One region of the Peribacillus sp. FSL E2-0218 genome, then DNA from elsewhere that is predicted to be linked to it. Evidence: riboswitches for the same ligand, from Rfam matches in the RefSeq annotation. Region 1 holds a riboswitch; the other holds the start of a gene.

Region 1 (7,553 bases):
TTCGCATACGTTATCTCAATGGAAACGTCCCACCTAGATGGGGTGATTCCGCATCTAATGAATGATTCCAAATTTGAGTGGATTCCAATATTCCGGGAGCTTTTGTTCACATTAGCCGGCACCCGATGAATTTCACCGCTTTGTCTATTTTTCATCACAATCTGCACGGAGTTTATATCGGCATCTTGGATATTTTCTATCGAAAAAGACAATTCATATTTATGAAAGCTTAAGTCATGCATGGGCAGTCTATTTTTCGTAATATAGAAACTCGCATTATTGATTTTTTCTTCACTTTTTCCTAATAATATTCCCAACTCTGCTTTAGGCGATATATAAGCCATTGCCTGGGTTTTTATGTCTTCAAGAGGCACCTGTCCCATTTGAGGAGTTTTAGGTGCTGAAAAGTGTTTTAATTTCCTTACCTGCACTTCCCCGGCCACAACCTCTTTGACATAAACCTTCCACTTTTGACCCTCTTTAAAGAAACGATCATTAAATATTTTTTTCAAATCAATGAACAATCGTTGCCCATCCTGTTTGAATTCGTGCGTTTGTATCCACTCCACCGATGTACTCTTTTCAAAAACGACGGAAGCGGACTGACAGGAAGGTTCCATCAAACGAACTTGAAGATGGTCACCCATTATTTCGAATTCATCAAAGTACAGCGTCTTTTGGCTTTCGGTTGCATCACTTAGAGAATCCATTTCGTAAAAGGAGAGCTCACGATGGGTCTGAACAAGGTTTGGATGGAACAGAAGCTTAAATGACTTCAAAACCTTGCCGACTTTCGCTTCCACATACACATCGGCAGCCGTAGGAATTTCAGCCAGCTTGGATACATCCACTTCCAGTGAATTCTTTTCGCCCTGCACTGCTCCAATCGCTGAGGTATGCTTGGTGACCGGGTCATATATAGTGAGTAATGCCTTACCTAACTCCCCTTCTTCATGGAAAAACCTTGCCTTATCTCCTGCCACTTCCATCTCTGTAATATGTAAAGTATCTGAAACCACTTTACAGGAGGCACGGAATACGCTTGCTGAATTACCGTACATTATACTTAGGGTATTTTTTTTGTTCAGAAAGATGGTCGCAGTTTCCGTTTGTGAAATTTGATAATAAGAGCGGGCGAACAATCGATTCTTCAATCTTTTAATTGTAGGCTTTGTCAGTCTGAACAACTCTTCGTTCATTTTAAGCAAAATGGTATACGTTGTCCTATGGACATCTGGCCAGTTCATATTATCAAGTGTGATGGTCAAACGGGTTTCTTCGTTCAAACTTTCACAATTTACATGCTCGTAAATATGTTCTTCCTTTGTATCATTATTTCGAAATATCAAGTTGGCTGATTCTATAATTCCATTCAGGATTATTTCAATCTTTGAGCCATTTAAATTAAAATCGGTTGCATGAATCGCTTCCACTAGTTGATCACCTTTTTTTCCATGTAATGTAGCACTTTGTTCATTCTCTTTGACTATCATCCCATAAGAGAACAGTCGTTATTTATTGTACATGACAATCCCTTGCTTAAAATATATTCTAATAATTCCATAAATTAATATTTTGTGGTTCTTTTTATTATTTAGTAGATTGCATGCTTCTAAACATAAAATTATACCAAATCATGCGAATAACATCAAAACTTCATGAGACCAAAGTGGGTGTTTTTTCCTTATTTTAGAAAATTAATTTTGTTCACCTGATTAATTTTCACTCCCCTTCTTTTAGGTGATTATTCCTGATCCATATGCTTCAACCCCCTATAATAAAGGGACTCGGACCTACTACCTTCTGTACTTGTCCCTATCCAGCTTACATGCACTCACACAAATTCTTAGATCCGTTCGCGCAAAAAAATATTTTTATCGAGTTGAAAACAGCTAGGAACGGAGCGCTCGCGGATAAGCGAGTGCATGAAGTGGAAAGGAACGATCGCAGTCCAACCTCTTAATCATGATTACGGTCTCATCAACAAAAATAACTGTAAGCAGCCTCCATTATTTGCGAGTTTGCCTACAGTCTAAATGGCTTATTACGCTTTTTACAAGCATGAAAACCTCTCACTCTTCCTTCCATCAGTCAATTGTCTGGAACTGATTACGCATTCTCTTGGCAATATACCCTACTTCCTTGTTTTCTCACTTGCATCCAGAACATTTTCATTCAATATCGATGTAATGATATGCTCCGAATCCCATTCATGCTCCGATATTTCGATAAGGGGGTATCGATGGGGTAAAACGAGATGCTGAATCTCACGCACCGTTCGTCCTTGTTCATGCAAAAGCAAAATTTCACCACGGAGGTTTTCCAAATAATCGAGTTTTTTTCTGAACATATCCTTTCCATTCGGAACATACCCGGCATGGCAACAAAACATCTCCCCAAAGTCATAGTGAAGCAATCTTTTTATGGAATGAATGATTACCGGAACGGACTCTTCCCGCAGAACAAGTTTTGTTTTTGGAGTGACGAAAAGATCGCCTGAAAAAAGCATGCCGGTATTGCGATTCAAATACACCATATGGTCATGCGCATGACCGGGGGTGTAAATCGGCTCCCATGCTTGGCTTCGGGAATGAACGGCCTCCCCAAGCGGCTCAGCTTTGAAAGCATCCCTCCTTCCCCAAAACATTTTACGATAAGCGGGATATTCAGCATCTTTCGCACAAGCCTCAACCGACACCGGATGAATGAATATCGGAACCTTTTTATGTTCCTGAATCCAGGCGGCTCCTCCCGTATGGTCTTCATGATAATGCGTAAGGGCCACCGAATCGAAGTCGGCTGACTCAAAGAAAGGAATGAGTCCATCCATTAAAATCTGGGCGCCCGTATCAATCAGAAGACCGTCCGTTAGAAACACATAAACGCTCATCCCCGACCTGACTCCCCCCGGAATTCCGTGCACACAAACCACATCATTTACCGTCTTAACCTCTATCATGAACCTGCACACCCTTCATTTTATTAGATAGCTACACTCCACGTTTTTTCTATTTATTACAATAAATGTATTACCATCCCCCCCATTTGACAAGGAATTAATGGAACAAGCAAAAAAAATTATTCTAAAATCACAGAATTCATTGACAATGAGGTGATTAACAAATACTATAGAATATATTAAAAAAATTGAAATATTCCAAAATAATAATTTACTTATCAAGAGTGACGGAGGGATCAGGCCCTGTGATGTCCGGCAACCGCCCCAATCGGGAACGGTGCCACTTCCTGCAGAATGATTGCATTCTGAAAGATAAGACGAGATATAATTTCGCTGCCTCTTTCTGAATGATAGAGACAGTTTTTTTTATGCTTAAGGGGGTTGGCTCATGATTGAAATCCGTTCAGTCAGGAAGGAATACATATCGAAGAAAAACCGAGTTATCGGAGTGGATAACGTTTCTTTAACCATTCAAAAAGGGGAAGTATATGGAATTGTCGGCTACAGCGGAGCAGGCAAAAGCTCATTACTTCGCTGCTTGAATTTGCTTGAACGTCCGACAGGAGGAAATATCATCATTGACGGAACTGACTTAACCTCTTTATCTAGCAAGGAGCTGCGTAAGCAACGTCAAAAAATCGGAATGATCTTTCAGCACTTTTCCCTGGTCAGTTCCAAAACCGTTTTTGAAAATGTGGCTTTTGCCTTGAAGGCAGCGCATCAATCGAAGGGAGCCATTACGTTACGTGTTTTACAACTGTTGGATATCGTAGGACTCAGCGACAAAAAGGATGTTTATCCCGCCCAACTTAGCGGCGGCCAGAAGCAGCGGGTCGGAATCGCTCGTGCATTAGCCAATGATCCCACTGTATTGTTATGTGATGAGGCGACTTCAGCCCTTGATCCCACCACGACTAAAGCCATCTTACAGCTACTGAAGAAAATCAGTCGCGAACTTGGCATCACCATCGTATTGATTACACATGAAATGGAAGTGGTCAAGGAACTATGCCATCGGGTCGCGGTCATGCAGGATGGGCGGGTGATAGAAGAAGGTTCGGTTTATGAAATATTTTCACAGCCTAAAGAGGAGTTAACGAAAAAATTCATTTGCAGTGTACTAGATTTTGAGCTTCCCTCACATTTGATTGAGGAAAGTGAAGGAACGATCATAAAAATTCAATTCGAAGGGCAAACGGCAGGTGAATCGATTCTCTCCGATACCCTACAATCTTATTCGGTAAAGGGTAATATCCTGCACGGGAAAATCGAGTATATTCAGGATATACCTTTAGGGATATTGATCATCGAATTGAATGGCGATGCTGCTGAAATCCTTTCGGCATTAGCCTATATAAAGAATCGTACCAGCTCTGTGGAGGTGCTAAAACATGTCACTGCTTGATTCCATCATCAATATCCTGCCTGACCTTAATAAAGCATTCATTGAAACGATTTATATGGTGGGTGTCTCACTGGCGGTTGCCCTTCTTATCGGCTTGCCGCTTGGCGTATTACTGTTTACGACAACGAGGAACTTGTTCTTCGAAAATAGTATCTTGAATCGTTCTCTCGGCTTCGTAGTCAATATTGTCCGTTCCATCCCATTCATCATTCTCTTGGTCGCCCTCCTTCCTTTAACGAATTTGCTTACGGGATCGACGATAGGACCAAAGGCTGCTTCCGTATCCCTCTCCGTTTCCGCGATACCTTTTTTTGCAAGGATCGTTGAATCGGCATTGCGCGAAATAGACAAAGGGGTGATTGAGGCGGCAATCGCCGTCGGTGCCACGCCGTGGATGATCATAAAAGATGTACTTCTGCCTGAGGCAAAACCGGGTATCATCCAAGGACTTACATTAACGACCATTTCCCTTATCGGTTATTCCGCCATGGCAGGAACGATTGGGGGAGGCGGAATTGGAGACCTGGCCATCAGGTTCGGATATTACCGCTATGATAATACGGTCATGATCACGACGATCGTCGTCTTGATCTGCCTTGTACAAATCATCCAAATGCTTGGTGACAAGGCGTCATATTTAGTCAACAAACGATAGAATCTTTCTTTTACCCATGATTCAAACCATACATAACATTTTTAGGAGGAAGTTTATATGAAGAAAATAGCTTCGTTAATATCGGTATGTGCCCTTGCCCTTGGGTTGACGGCTTGCGGAAGCGACAATGCATCCCCAAAAACCGAAGACAAAAAAGAATTGAAGATCGGGGCGACCACCGGCCCATACGCCGATATGGTCAATGAAGCCATCAAACCAGGTCTGGAGGATCTCGGCTACAAGGTGGAAATCGTTGAATTCACTGATTATATCCAGCCGAATAAGTCGCTTGGCAACGACTCGATCGACGCAAACCTATTCCAGCATAAAGTGTATATGGAAAACTTCGCTAAAGAAAATAATCTAAAGCTCTCTGACCTTATCATCGTTCCTACAGCACCGATGGGGATTTACTCGAACAAATATAAATCGTTAAAAGACATTAAAGACGGCGCATCCTTGGCTTTGCCAAATGATCCGGTCAACCTTGCACGTGCACTTAAAGTATTGGTCGATGAAAAGTTGATTGAAGTCGATCCAGATGTCGATCCTTTAAAAATTTCTGAAAAAGACGTAACGAAAAACCCTAAAAATATCCAATTCAAGCCATTGGAATCCGCCCAATTGCCTCGGGCAACGGAAAGTGTCGATCTATCCGCGGTGCCAGGCAATTTCGCGCTTGCAGCAAAAATGAAGCTTGAGGACGCCCTTGTATTGGAAAATATGCCAGATATGTATCGAAACGTCGTCGCTGTGAATACAAAAGATGTAGACGCTCAATATGCCAAGGATATTAAAAAAGTGGTAGAGTCCTCCGAGTTTGAAAAAGTGATCGATAGCCATTTCGTCGGTTTCGGAAAACCTGATTGGATGAAGTGATCGACCAAAAAACTTAAATTCGAGGCCTGCGTCCCTTTTTGTGGAACAGGCCTTTACATGAAGGAGAAAAAAAAACGATGAATACCCTACTGGAAGTCCGCAGCGGTCCCTCCTACTATGCCTGCATGGCTAATATTCTCGATACGCTGGAAACAAAACTAAATAAAGCGAACATGCGTAAAGTGCTTGTTATTCACGGAGACAAATCGTGGGAAGTGGCTGAACCCTTCTTTCCTGCATTAGAAAATGTCGAAACGAAACTTTTAAAATATAATGGGGAGTGCAGTGATCTTGAGATTGAGCGTGTGGTTAAGTACGCACAGGAAGAAAACGTGGATGTCTTAATCGGAATTGGCGGAGGCAAGCTGCTCGACCTTGCCAAATCAGCGGGAAACTCCATTGGAAAGGAAATCATCCTCATTCCGACCCTCGCTTCCACTTGTGCCGCTTGGACACCATTAAGCGTCATTTATGATCGTAACGGTTCATATGTGCGGTTCGATATTCATGAAAAAAGCGCCTGGATGTTACTGATCGAGCCAGGAATACTGCTGGACTCGCCTATTGCCTATCTCCGGGCAGGAATCGGTGATACATTGGCGAAATGGTATGAGGGCAATGCACTCGTAGAAAAAATTGCGACCAAGTCCACCTGCATTGAATTGGCACACATAGCCGCGAAGCAATGCCAGGAAGTTTTATTGACACATGGAGAAGAAGCCCTGGCGGATTTGACAAAGGGAAAATGGACGGATTCCCTTCAGCGTGTAATGGAAACGAATATCGTCACGAGTGGCCTAGTGGGAGGCTTTGGTGACCAGTTCCTGCGAATTGCAGGTGCCCACTCCATTCATAATGGCATGACCTCCCTTGAACAAACTCATCATTTACTGCATGGGGAAAAAGTGGCATATGGCATTTTAGTGCAGTTATTGCTAGAAGGAAAATTCTCGGATATCAAACAGCTGCTCCCCATCTACGAATCTCTTAAGCTGCCGAGGACTTTATCCGAAATTGGCCTTACCTTGGAGCATAAAGCGGAACTGGAGCAAATGGCCGCCCTATCTGTAATGGAGGGTGAAGCCATCCACCTCCTTTTCCCTGATATAACCATGGAGAAAGTGGCAGCTGCCATGCAAAACCTTGAAGTCCTTACAAACCCCGCGAGCAAATCCATGAACTAATAGGAGATCCACGACCCACATCGTAAAAGCCATAAAAATAAAGGGTGAGGCATATTATGATTGCAAAATATGCCTCACCCTTTTACTTCTTGTACATTCATTTATTGAAAACGGCCCCAGCCAAAATGATGACGAGCCAAAGCACAATCACTAAACACAGCATAGTGGGCAAGATAGGAATAAACGTTACGAATATTTGTAATTTTTCTTTGAACTCCCTTTTAGAACCATGAGTTTCCTTTTTTGAAAAACATCTGTTACATCCTATTCTTTTGAACTTTATTTTTTTTCGCTATAATGATAGGGAGAAAGAAGGTGAAGAATAGTGCTTGAAAATCTTAAACAAAAGTTCCCCAACGCGATTTATAATAAAGCCGATACAGATGACATCTCTGAATTTGTTTGGTTCGAGGACTCAATGGGAAGCATTCTCGGCATCCCCCGCTTTGAAATCACAGCCGAGGAAACCCG
Region 2 (7,553 bases), 1.6 Mb from region 1:
ATCTTCTCCCTTATGCCGGCAATGCCGAATCTGGGACCTGGGAATGCTTTCTGGATATCTCCGACAAAATCAAGGTCGATCAGTTTAATCGCACCGTCCAAGGACAGTTTTCCGAAGACCGTCGTCAAAATGGCTGGCAAATCATTGGAGAAATTCGCTGCCGGATAAGCGATTTTAATGATCGCGCGGTACACCTTACGATCAAAATAACGGTTTGCCCTCTCTTCTTCCGCAAGCGGCGAAACGGAGACGACGCGCCCCTTATGTTTTTCCAATTGCTTTTGGACCAACTGGGGCAGGTCCGTCCATGTCCCTACAGTCAGGCCCAAGGCAATGCCTTCTGCTTTTTTCTCGTGATTCCCATGAAAATCATGAATTAAATAAGTGGCGATTATCTCGCTCATTTGATCACTCCTATAACACGTTAGTAAACTCACGAAGTCATAAACCTGAACGTTTTTGGAATAGCAAAAGCCCCTTCATGACGAAGAGGCTTTAAAAAAGCCATCTTCTTATCCCCCAGCCAATGGCTGCAAGAATTAGCACCGTGCCCTGTGGACTAGAAGAAAGTCCGGCGGAGGATTCCGCCCCATCTTACAATGGAATTACGGTCGGTTGCTGGGCTTCATCGGGCTAGTCCCTCCACCTGCTCAAAATAAGAAAACGCTGATATATAAGTACGTGTTAGTTTCGAAAGATTAAGAATTTATTTTGTATTCTGACATGTAATCCATACTTTGTCAATAAGTTTTTAGTTCGCTTAGGTTAAAACAGATTTAACTTGCGTATCCGCTCGACAGCCTCCCCGAGCCGTTCCTCGGAGGTCAAAAGCCCGACCCTGACATAGCCTTCGCCAAATTCACCGAATCCATTACCGGCAGCCACGGCCACATGGGCGTGGGTTAGTAAATGATCGGCAAAACTCTCCGAGGTGAATCCTGCCGGTATTTTAAGCCAGGCAAAAAACGATGCTTCCGGAGCCTTAACCTCCCAGCCGAGGGCACGTAATCCCTCAATGAAAACATTCCTGCGCCCCTCATATACCTTCACTAATTCGGCCACACACTCTTGCGAATCAAGCAAAGCAGTTGCCGCCGCCTCCTGTATCGCCGGGAAAAGGCTCACATATAGGTGGTCCTGAAAAAGTTCAAGAGCTTCGATGACACTTTTGTTACCAACCGCGAACCCGACTCTCCAACCAGCCATATTGTACGTTTTCGAAAGTGTATATATTTCGATCCCAACATCCTTTGCTCCCTCTGCCTCGAGAAAGCTAACCGGTTTTTTCCCATCGAAGCCTATGGCTCCATAAGCAAAATCATGGACCACACATATTGAATGCTTTTTGGCATATGATACGGTTTCGGTAAAGAATTCTTTCGTTGCGGATGCACCTGTAGGATTATTCGGATAGTTCAAGAACATCATTTTCGCTTTATCCAGCACATCTTTATGTATAGCTTCATAATCCGGAAGAAAAGCATTTTCCTCCTTCAACGGCATCCTTTCAATTTCCGCTTTCGCCAGGACGACACCTGAAAGATAATCGGGATAACCGGGATCTGGAACGAGAATCGTATCGCCTGGATTCAATAAACACTGGGGCAATTCGACGAGTCCTGCCTTTCCGCCGAATAGAATGGCTATTTCACTATTCGGATCAAGCTTTACGCCGTATTCCCGTTCGTAGAAGGCAGCTGCCGCATCTTTTAAATATGGATGTCCCCTGAACGGTGAATATTTATGGTTGATCGTTTTTTCAGCAGCAGCCTGTAAACTTTTTACGATTTGCCCAGGCGTCGGCTGATCGGGATTCCCTTGGCCCAAATTAATGACATCATGCCCTTGCGCAGTAATTGCATTGACCTTTGCGACCAATGAAGCGAAAAACTGCTTGGGAAGTTGCTGAAGCTGTTTCGACTTTTCGAATTGCAACATTTATTCACCTTCTCTGAAATTTCTTGAAATTCTAGTCACAAATGATATATGTTTATCATAATCTTGTAAAGCATTTTTACCTTTGGAGGTTTTCAAAATGAAATGGAAAATGGCTTGCATCCAGATGGATATAGCATTCGGAAAGCCTGATCTCAATTATCAGCTGGCCGAACAATGGCTGGAAAAAGCCGTGCACGCAAACGCAGATATCGTTATTTTACCAGAGCTATGGACTACAGGCTATGACTTGACCAGATTGAATGAGATTGGTGATGAAGAGGCAGAAAAGACGATCGAATTTATAAGAAACTTGGCGCTGAAACACCAAATCCATATCATAGGCGGCTCCATCGCGAAAAAAACACAAAAGGGCATCTTTAACACGATGGTCATCATCGATAAGAACGGGAAACTCGTTAAATAGTACGATAAGCTTCACTTGTTTCGGTTAATGGATGAACATCATTTCTTGCAGCCAGGCGAAAAGGATGGTTTATTTACCCTTGATGACAAAATATGTGCCGGTTTCATTTGTTATGACATCCGCTTTCCAGAGTGGCAACGTGCCCACTCCGCTCGAGGGGCAGAAGTTCTGTTCGTAACCGCAGAATGGCCGAAGCCTAGACTCGATCACTGGAGAGCCTTATTGATCAGCCGTGCCATCGAAAACCAGGCCTATGTTGTAGCCGTGAACCGTTCAGGATCGGATATCAATAATGTATTTGCCGGTCAGTCCATGATCATTGATCCTTGGGGGCATATCATAAGTGAAGCAGGAGAGGAAAGCGAACTACTGACAGGCACCTTGGACTTCACCGAAGTATCGAACGCTCGCAATAAAATACCGGTATTCGAAGATCGCCGTCCTGATTATTATTAATTTGCCATTGACAAACTATTTAAAAGATTGATATTATTTTCCCGAAGATTAAAATTTCAGAAAACATATAAACTCTTATCAAGAGCAGGCTGAGGGACTAAGGCCCTATGAAGCCCAGCAACCGACTGTAATACCATTGTGAAATGGGGCGGATACACCGCCGGATTGCAAAATCCGCAGAGCACGGTGCCAATTCCACCAGAAAACACTTTTCTGGGAGATGAGAGGTCCGAAGCTAATACTTCTGCCTCTTTCTATGGAAAGAGGCTTTTTTATTCTTATTTTTAATGTGGAGGGGAAAGAGATGACTCAATACCATTCGAATTTTACAAGATTGACTAACGCAACGGCCATTATCCTTGCAAAAAAATTAGGGTTGGTAGATGCCGATGCGAATTTAAGCTGTAAAGAAATTGGTGATGGTAACTTGAATTATGTGTTCCATATTACAGACACGGCCACAAATAACGGGATAATCATCAAGCAAGCGGTCCCTTATGCCAAAGTGCTTGGCGAAAGCTGGCCGTTGACGTTGAAAAGGGCTGCCATTGAAGCGAATGCCCTTATCCATTTCCGGAGCTATTGTCCCGAATTCGTACCGCAAGTCTATTATTCGGATGAGCAGCTAGCCATCACGGTCATGGAAGACTTGTCACACTTAAAAATTGTAAGAAGCGGATTGATTGCGGGCGATTCGTTCCCATTGCTTTCGCAGCATATTGGCGAGTATGTTGCGAAGACTTCATTTTACACTTCCGATTATCATTTGGAGCCCTCGGCAAAAAAAGAAGTGGCACGGCAATTCACGAATCCGGAGCTCTGCAAAATCACGGAGGTCTTTATTTTCACCGATCCTTTTTTCGAAGAGCTGCCTGGAGATTTCGAAGTTGAATTGACGGATGCCGCCAAACGGATTTGGCATGATCAAGATGTCATTTTAGAAGTGGCTAAGCTGAAACAAAGCTTCGAAACCGAGCAGGAAGCCTTGCTGCATGGAGATTTACATACAGGAAGTATATTTGCAAGTGAAACCGAAACAAAAGTTATCGACCCTGAATTCGCTTTTTATGGACCAGTCGGTTTTGACCTTGGACAATACACCGCCAATCTCCTCTTTCAGGCGGTCACTCGGAATGGAGCAGGAAAAGAAGAGATTTTCACACAACTCGATGAATTTTGGCGGTCATTTGAAAAAACATATTCGGAACTATGGAACACCCACAATAAAAGTCCGTTCCGCCATGTGACTGGATATCTCCCTTATTTACTGACTAAATTCAAACGTGATGCATTCGGTTTTGCCGGATGTGAATTGATTCGAAGAACGATCGGCCTCTCTCATGTCGCAGATTTAAATGTCATGGAAGATAAAGAAACGAAAATTGCGGCCAAAACGGCCACGTTGAAGCTTGGTGCATTATTAATAAAAAAACGGGAAGAATTGGATGTTCCAGCGGTCATCGAATGGATAAAGCAACAAACGCTGACTTCATCTTCACCCCTCTAAAAGGAGACCTGAACGTGACGACGATAGCACCTTTACCATATTCGGTACAATGGGACAATACCCATATCACATTATTAAATCAACAAGCCCTTCCTGCCATCACTGAATTCATTCAACTTCATTCGGTTGAGGATGTATATGATAGCATCCTTACATTAAAGGTGCGTGGTGCACCAGCGATCGGACTGACCGCAGCATTCGGGGTGGCACTTGGCGCCCAGCAGGAAGCTGCGACGGATTTAGCGGATTTCAAAAAAAATGTAACGAAACATATCGAAAGGCTCGCCTCTTCCAGGCCTACTGCCGTCAATCTTTTTTGGGCATTAAAGAGAATGAAGAATAAATTGCAGGCGGCCCAAAGCATTTCTGCTGCCAAAGAAGCACTTGTTTTCGAGGCTAAAGCCATCTTTGCAGAAGATGAAGAAATGTGCACGAAAATCGGGGAGCATGGCTTATCTTTATTCGCAAAAGGAGATTCCGTATTGACGCATTGCAACGCGGGTGGAATTGCCACAGCCCGTTATGGCACTGCACTGGCCCCTTTTCATCTAGCTAAAGAGCGGAATTTCCCGCTGGAAGTGTACGCCTGTGAAACCAGACCTGTTCTGCAGGGTGCGCGATTGACCGCTTGGGAACTGATGCAAGCAGGTGTTGACGTCACCTTAATCTCTGATAATATGGCTGCGCATACGATACATCAAAAACGAATCAATGCCATTATAGTAGGGGCCGATCGGATTGCGGCAAATGGGGATACAGCCAATAAAATAGGCACGTTGGGCTTAGCCATCTTAGCCAAGCATTTCGGGATCCCTTTTTATGTGGCCGCTCCATCAAGCACGTTCGACCTTTCTCTTGAATCGGGTGCGTCCATCCCGATTGAAGAACGAGATGGAGCCGAAATCACCTCCATTCAAGGAATCAGGGTCGCACCGGAAAACGTCAACACATTCAATCCAGCCTTTGATGTAACGCCCAATTATCTCATCACTAGTATCATCACCGAGAACGGGATCATTCAATCGGATTTCTCCAATAACATCCCGAATTTTGTGAAGTGACGGTTCTTTCATTTGATTGGTGACTTAAAAGACGAGCATGGATTCAAATCCATGCTCGTTTATTAAATAGCTTTTACATTTATTCTTACGAGGTCTTTAATAAAATAACAAAACCAGTTTGTGGTTTTCGCTATGAAAAGGGCATGCCCCTTCCTACTTTGAAAAGAACTTTTGAAGCGCCCGCTTATTTTTCGTCTCATCCATTTCCAACACCGCCCCAATCTCGGGATATTCTGCATCTTTAAAGCTTCCTTCGACAGGAATCCTCAACGTTTCGACGGTTTCCGGTGCATGAATGACGGCTTTCGGTCCCATTTCCAATATCGTTTTCAGACCTATATCAGTATCCAAATAGGAGAGGCCTTGTTCAATTATGCCAGGAAGGGCTACCACTCCTTCAAAGGAAGAGATTTGATTGATGAATCCGTTTTTTAATTGAAGCAGCACATCTTGCTGTCTGTCCACCCTTCCAAAATCACTTTCATCGTCATGCCTAAAGCGGACATATTTCAATATCTCCTCACCATGTAACACATTTTTACCAGTGCTTGCTTGGATGCTCATGTCATCAATGATTGTTTGATCGACGTCCACCACCACCCCATCAGGGGCAAGCAAGTCCACCATCTTCACAAATCCCTGAAAATCTATTACAGCTACATGATCGACTTTGATACCAAAGCTATCATGGATGGTTTTCTTAAGCAATTCCTTTCCCCCATAATAATAAGCAGCATTTATCTTATTGTATTGAGGATGAACGCCGGGGATTTTAACATAACTGTCACGCATGATAGAAGCCAGCTTCAGCTTCCCCTGTTCAGGAAAGTACCTGGCAAGCATGATCGCATCGGACCGGGATTTTTTCTCTCCCCTGGAATCAACACCAATTAACAGAAATGTTTTCTCACCGTCCTGAATCCTTTCATTGGTAAAGTTTTTTTCCGTACCTGTGTTTCCATTTTGTTTCGGTAAAGGGGCATAGGTGCAACCTGCCAAAATCAAGACCAATAGATATATGTACAATACCTTCTCTTTCATTACCTCACCTCATCGGAAAATTAATTCTATTTTTACCTTTAAATGGATTATTATGCATACAATTACAAAAGGTTATCTATCCACAGTTGGAGGGCCTATACGTAAAACGTTGCTTTCCACTTCAGCTGAGCCGAGGAGGCTCAAGGACCGCCCGCGGAATGAGAGCGCCTGCAGTGCAATGGAACGGACTAAGTACCAATCCTCCAAAATTGAAAGCAATCAGGATTCCATCTTTATGGTCACGCAAAAGTGGAATGGAACGGAAGGTGCGAGACTCCTGCGGGAAATGCGCGTCTACTTGAGACTACGCAGGCTGAAAGCCGAGGAGGCTCAAGGACCGCCCGCGGAATGAGAGCGCTGTTGGGAAATGAAACGGACTAAGTACAAATTCTCCAAAATTGTGAGCAATCAGGATTCCATCTTCATGGTCACGCAAAAGTGGAATGGAACGGAAGGTGCGAGACTCCTGCGGGAAATGCGCGTCTACTTGAGACTACGCAGGCTGAAAGCCGAGGAGGCTCAAGGACCGCCCGCGGAATGAGAGCGCTGTTGGGAAATGAAACGGACTAAGTACAAATTCTCCAAAATTGTGAGCAATCAGGATTCCATCTTCATGGTCACGCAAAAGTGGAATGGAACGGAAGGTGCGAGACTCCTGCGGGAAATGCGCGTCTACTTGAGACTACGCAGGCTGAAAGCCAAGGAGGCTCAAGGACCGCCCGCGGAAAGAGAGCGCCTGCAGTGCAATGGAACGGAATAAGTACAAATCCTCCAAGACTGTGAGCAATCAGGATTCCATCTTCATGGTCACGCTAAGTGGAATGGAACGGACCAAGTACAGATCGCCAAAACTGGAAGCAAATCCAAGACTATAAAATAAAAAAAAGATGCTGCCTGCAAAATGCAGACAGCATCTCTTTCAAGTTGCCCTTTTTCTAAATGTCCTTTGATGGCTACACTTTACTGACAGGGTTCTTATCGTTTACTTGATATCTTTCTTCACTACTTCTACCGCTTTTTTCAATTGTGTATCGTTTTCGAGGATTTTATCCCGGATAACCTCCATCAATTTCACGGTTGTATCATCTTTAATGATCCCAGTTTCTTTGATTTTTTGATCCCTTTG

The links. Region 1 has a riboswitch for S-adenosylmethionine ahead of MHI53_RS05865 (methionine ABC transporter ATP-binding protein). Riboswitches for the same ligand answer to the same signal wherever they lie in the genome.
Region 2: another riboswitch for S-adenosylmethionine. It lies ahead of mtnK (S-methyl-5-thioribose kinase); the one in region 1 lies ahead of MHI53_RS05865 (methionine ABC transporter ATP-binding protein).

Annotation. Positions count from the first base shown of each region.
Region 1 is NZ_CP150304.1:1,225,796-1,233,348, reverse strand. It holds gene MHI53_RS05875 (CDP-glycerol glycerophosphotransferase family protein) at 1-1,433, opposite strand, end outside; gene MHI53_RS05870 (MBL fold metallo-hydrolase) at 2,135-2,959, opposite strand; SAM riboswitch class I at 3,172-3,278, shown strand; gene MHI53_RS05865 (methionine ABC transporter ATP-binding protein) at 3,348-4,364, shown strand; gene MHI53_RS05860 (methionine ABC transporter permease) at 4,351-5,019, shown strand; gene MHI53_RS05855 (MetQ/NlpA family ABC transporter substrate-binding protein) at 5,077-5,898, shown strand; gene MHI53_RS05850 (iron-containing alcohol dehydrogenase family protein) at 5,976-7,082, shown strand; gene MHI53_RS05845 (helix-turn-helix domain-containing protein) at 7,408-7,553, shown strand, end outside.
Region 2 is NZ_CP150304.1:2,865,463-2,873,015, forward strand. It holds gene mtnW (2,3-diketo-5-methylthiopentyl-1-phosphate enolase) at 1-404, opposite strand, end outside; SAM riboswitch class I at 510-662, opposite strand; gene MHI53_RS13735 (pyridoxal phosphate-dependent aminotransferase) at 766-1,938, opposite strand; partial or broken gene MHI53_RS13740 (carbon-nitrogen family hydrolase) at 2,036-2,818, shown strand; SAM riboswitch class I at 2,891-3,045, shown strand; gene mtnK (S-methyl-5-thioribose kinase) at 3,123-4,325, shown strand; gene mtnA (S-methyl-5-thioribose-1-phosphate isomerase) at 4,340-5,386, shown strand; gene MHI53_RS13755 (LCP family protein) at 5,540-6,427, opposite strand; gene MHI53_RS13760 (hypothetical protein) at 6,480-6,779, shown strand; gene MHI53_RS13765 (hypothetical protein) at 6,795-6,968, shown strand; gene MHI53_RS13770 (hypothetical protein) at 6,984-7,187, shown strand; gene MHI53_RS13775 (S41 family peptidase) at 7,410-7,553, opposite strand, start outside.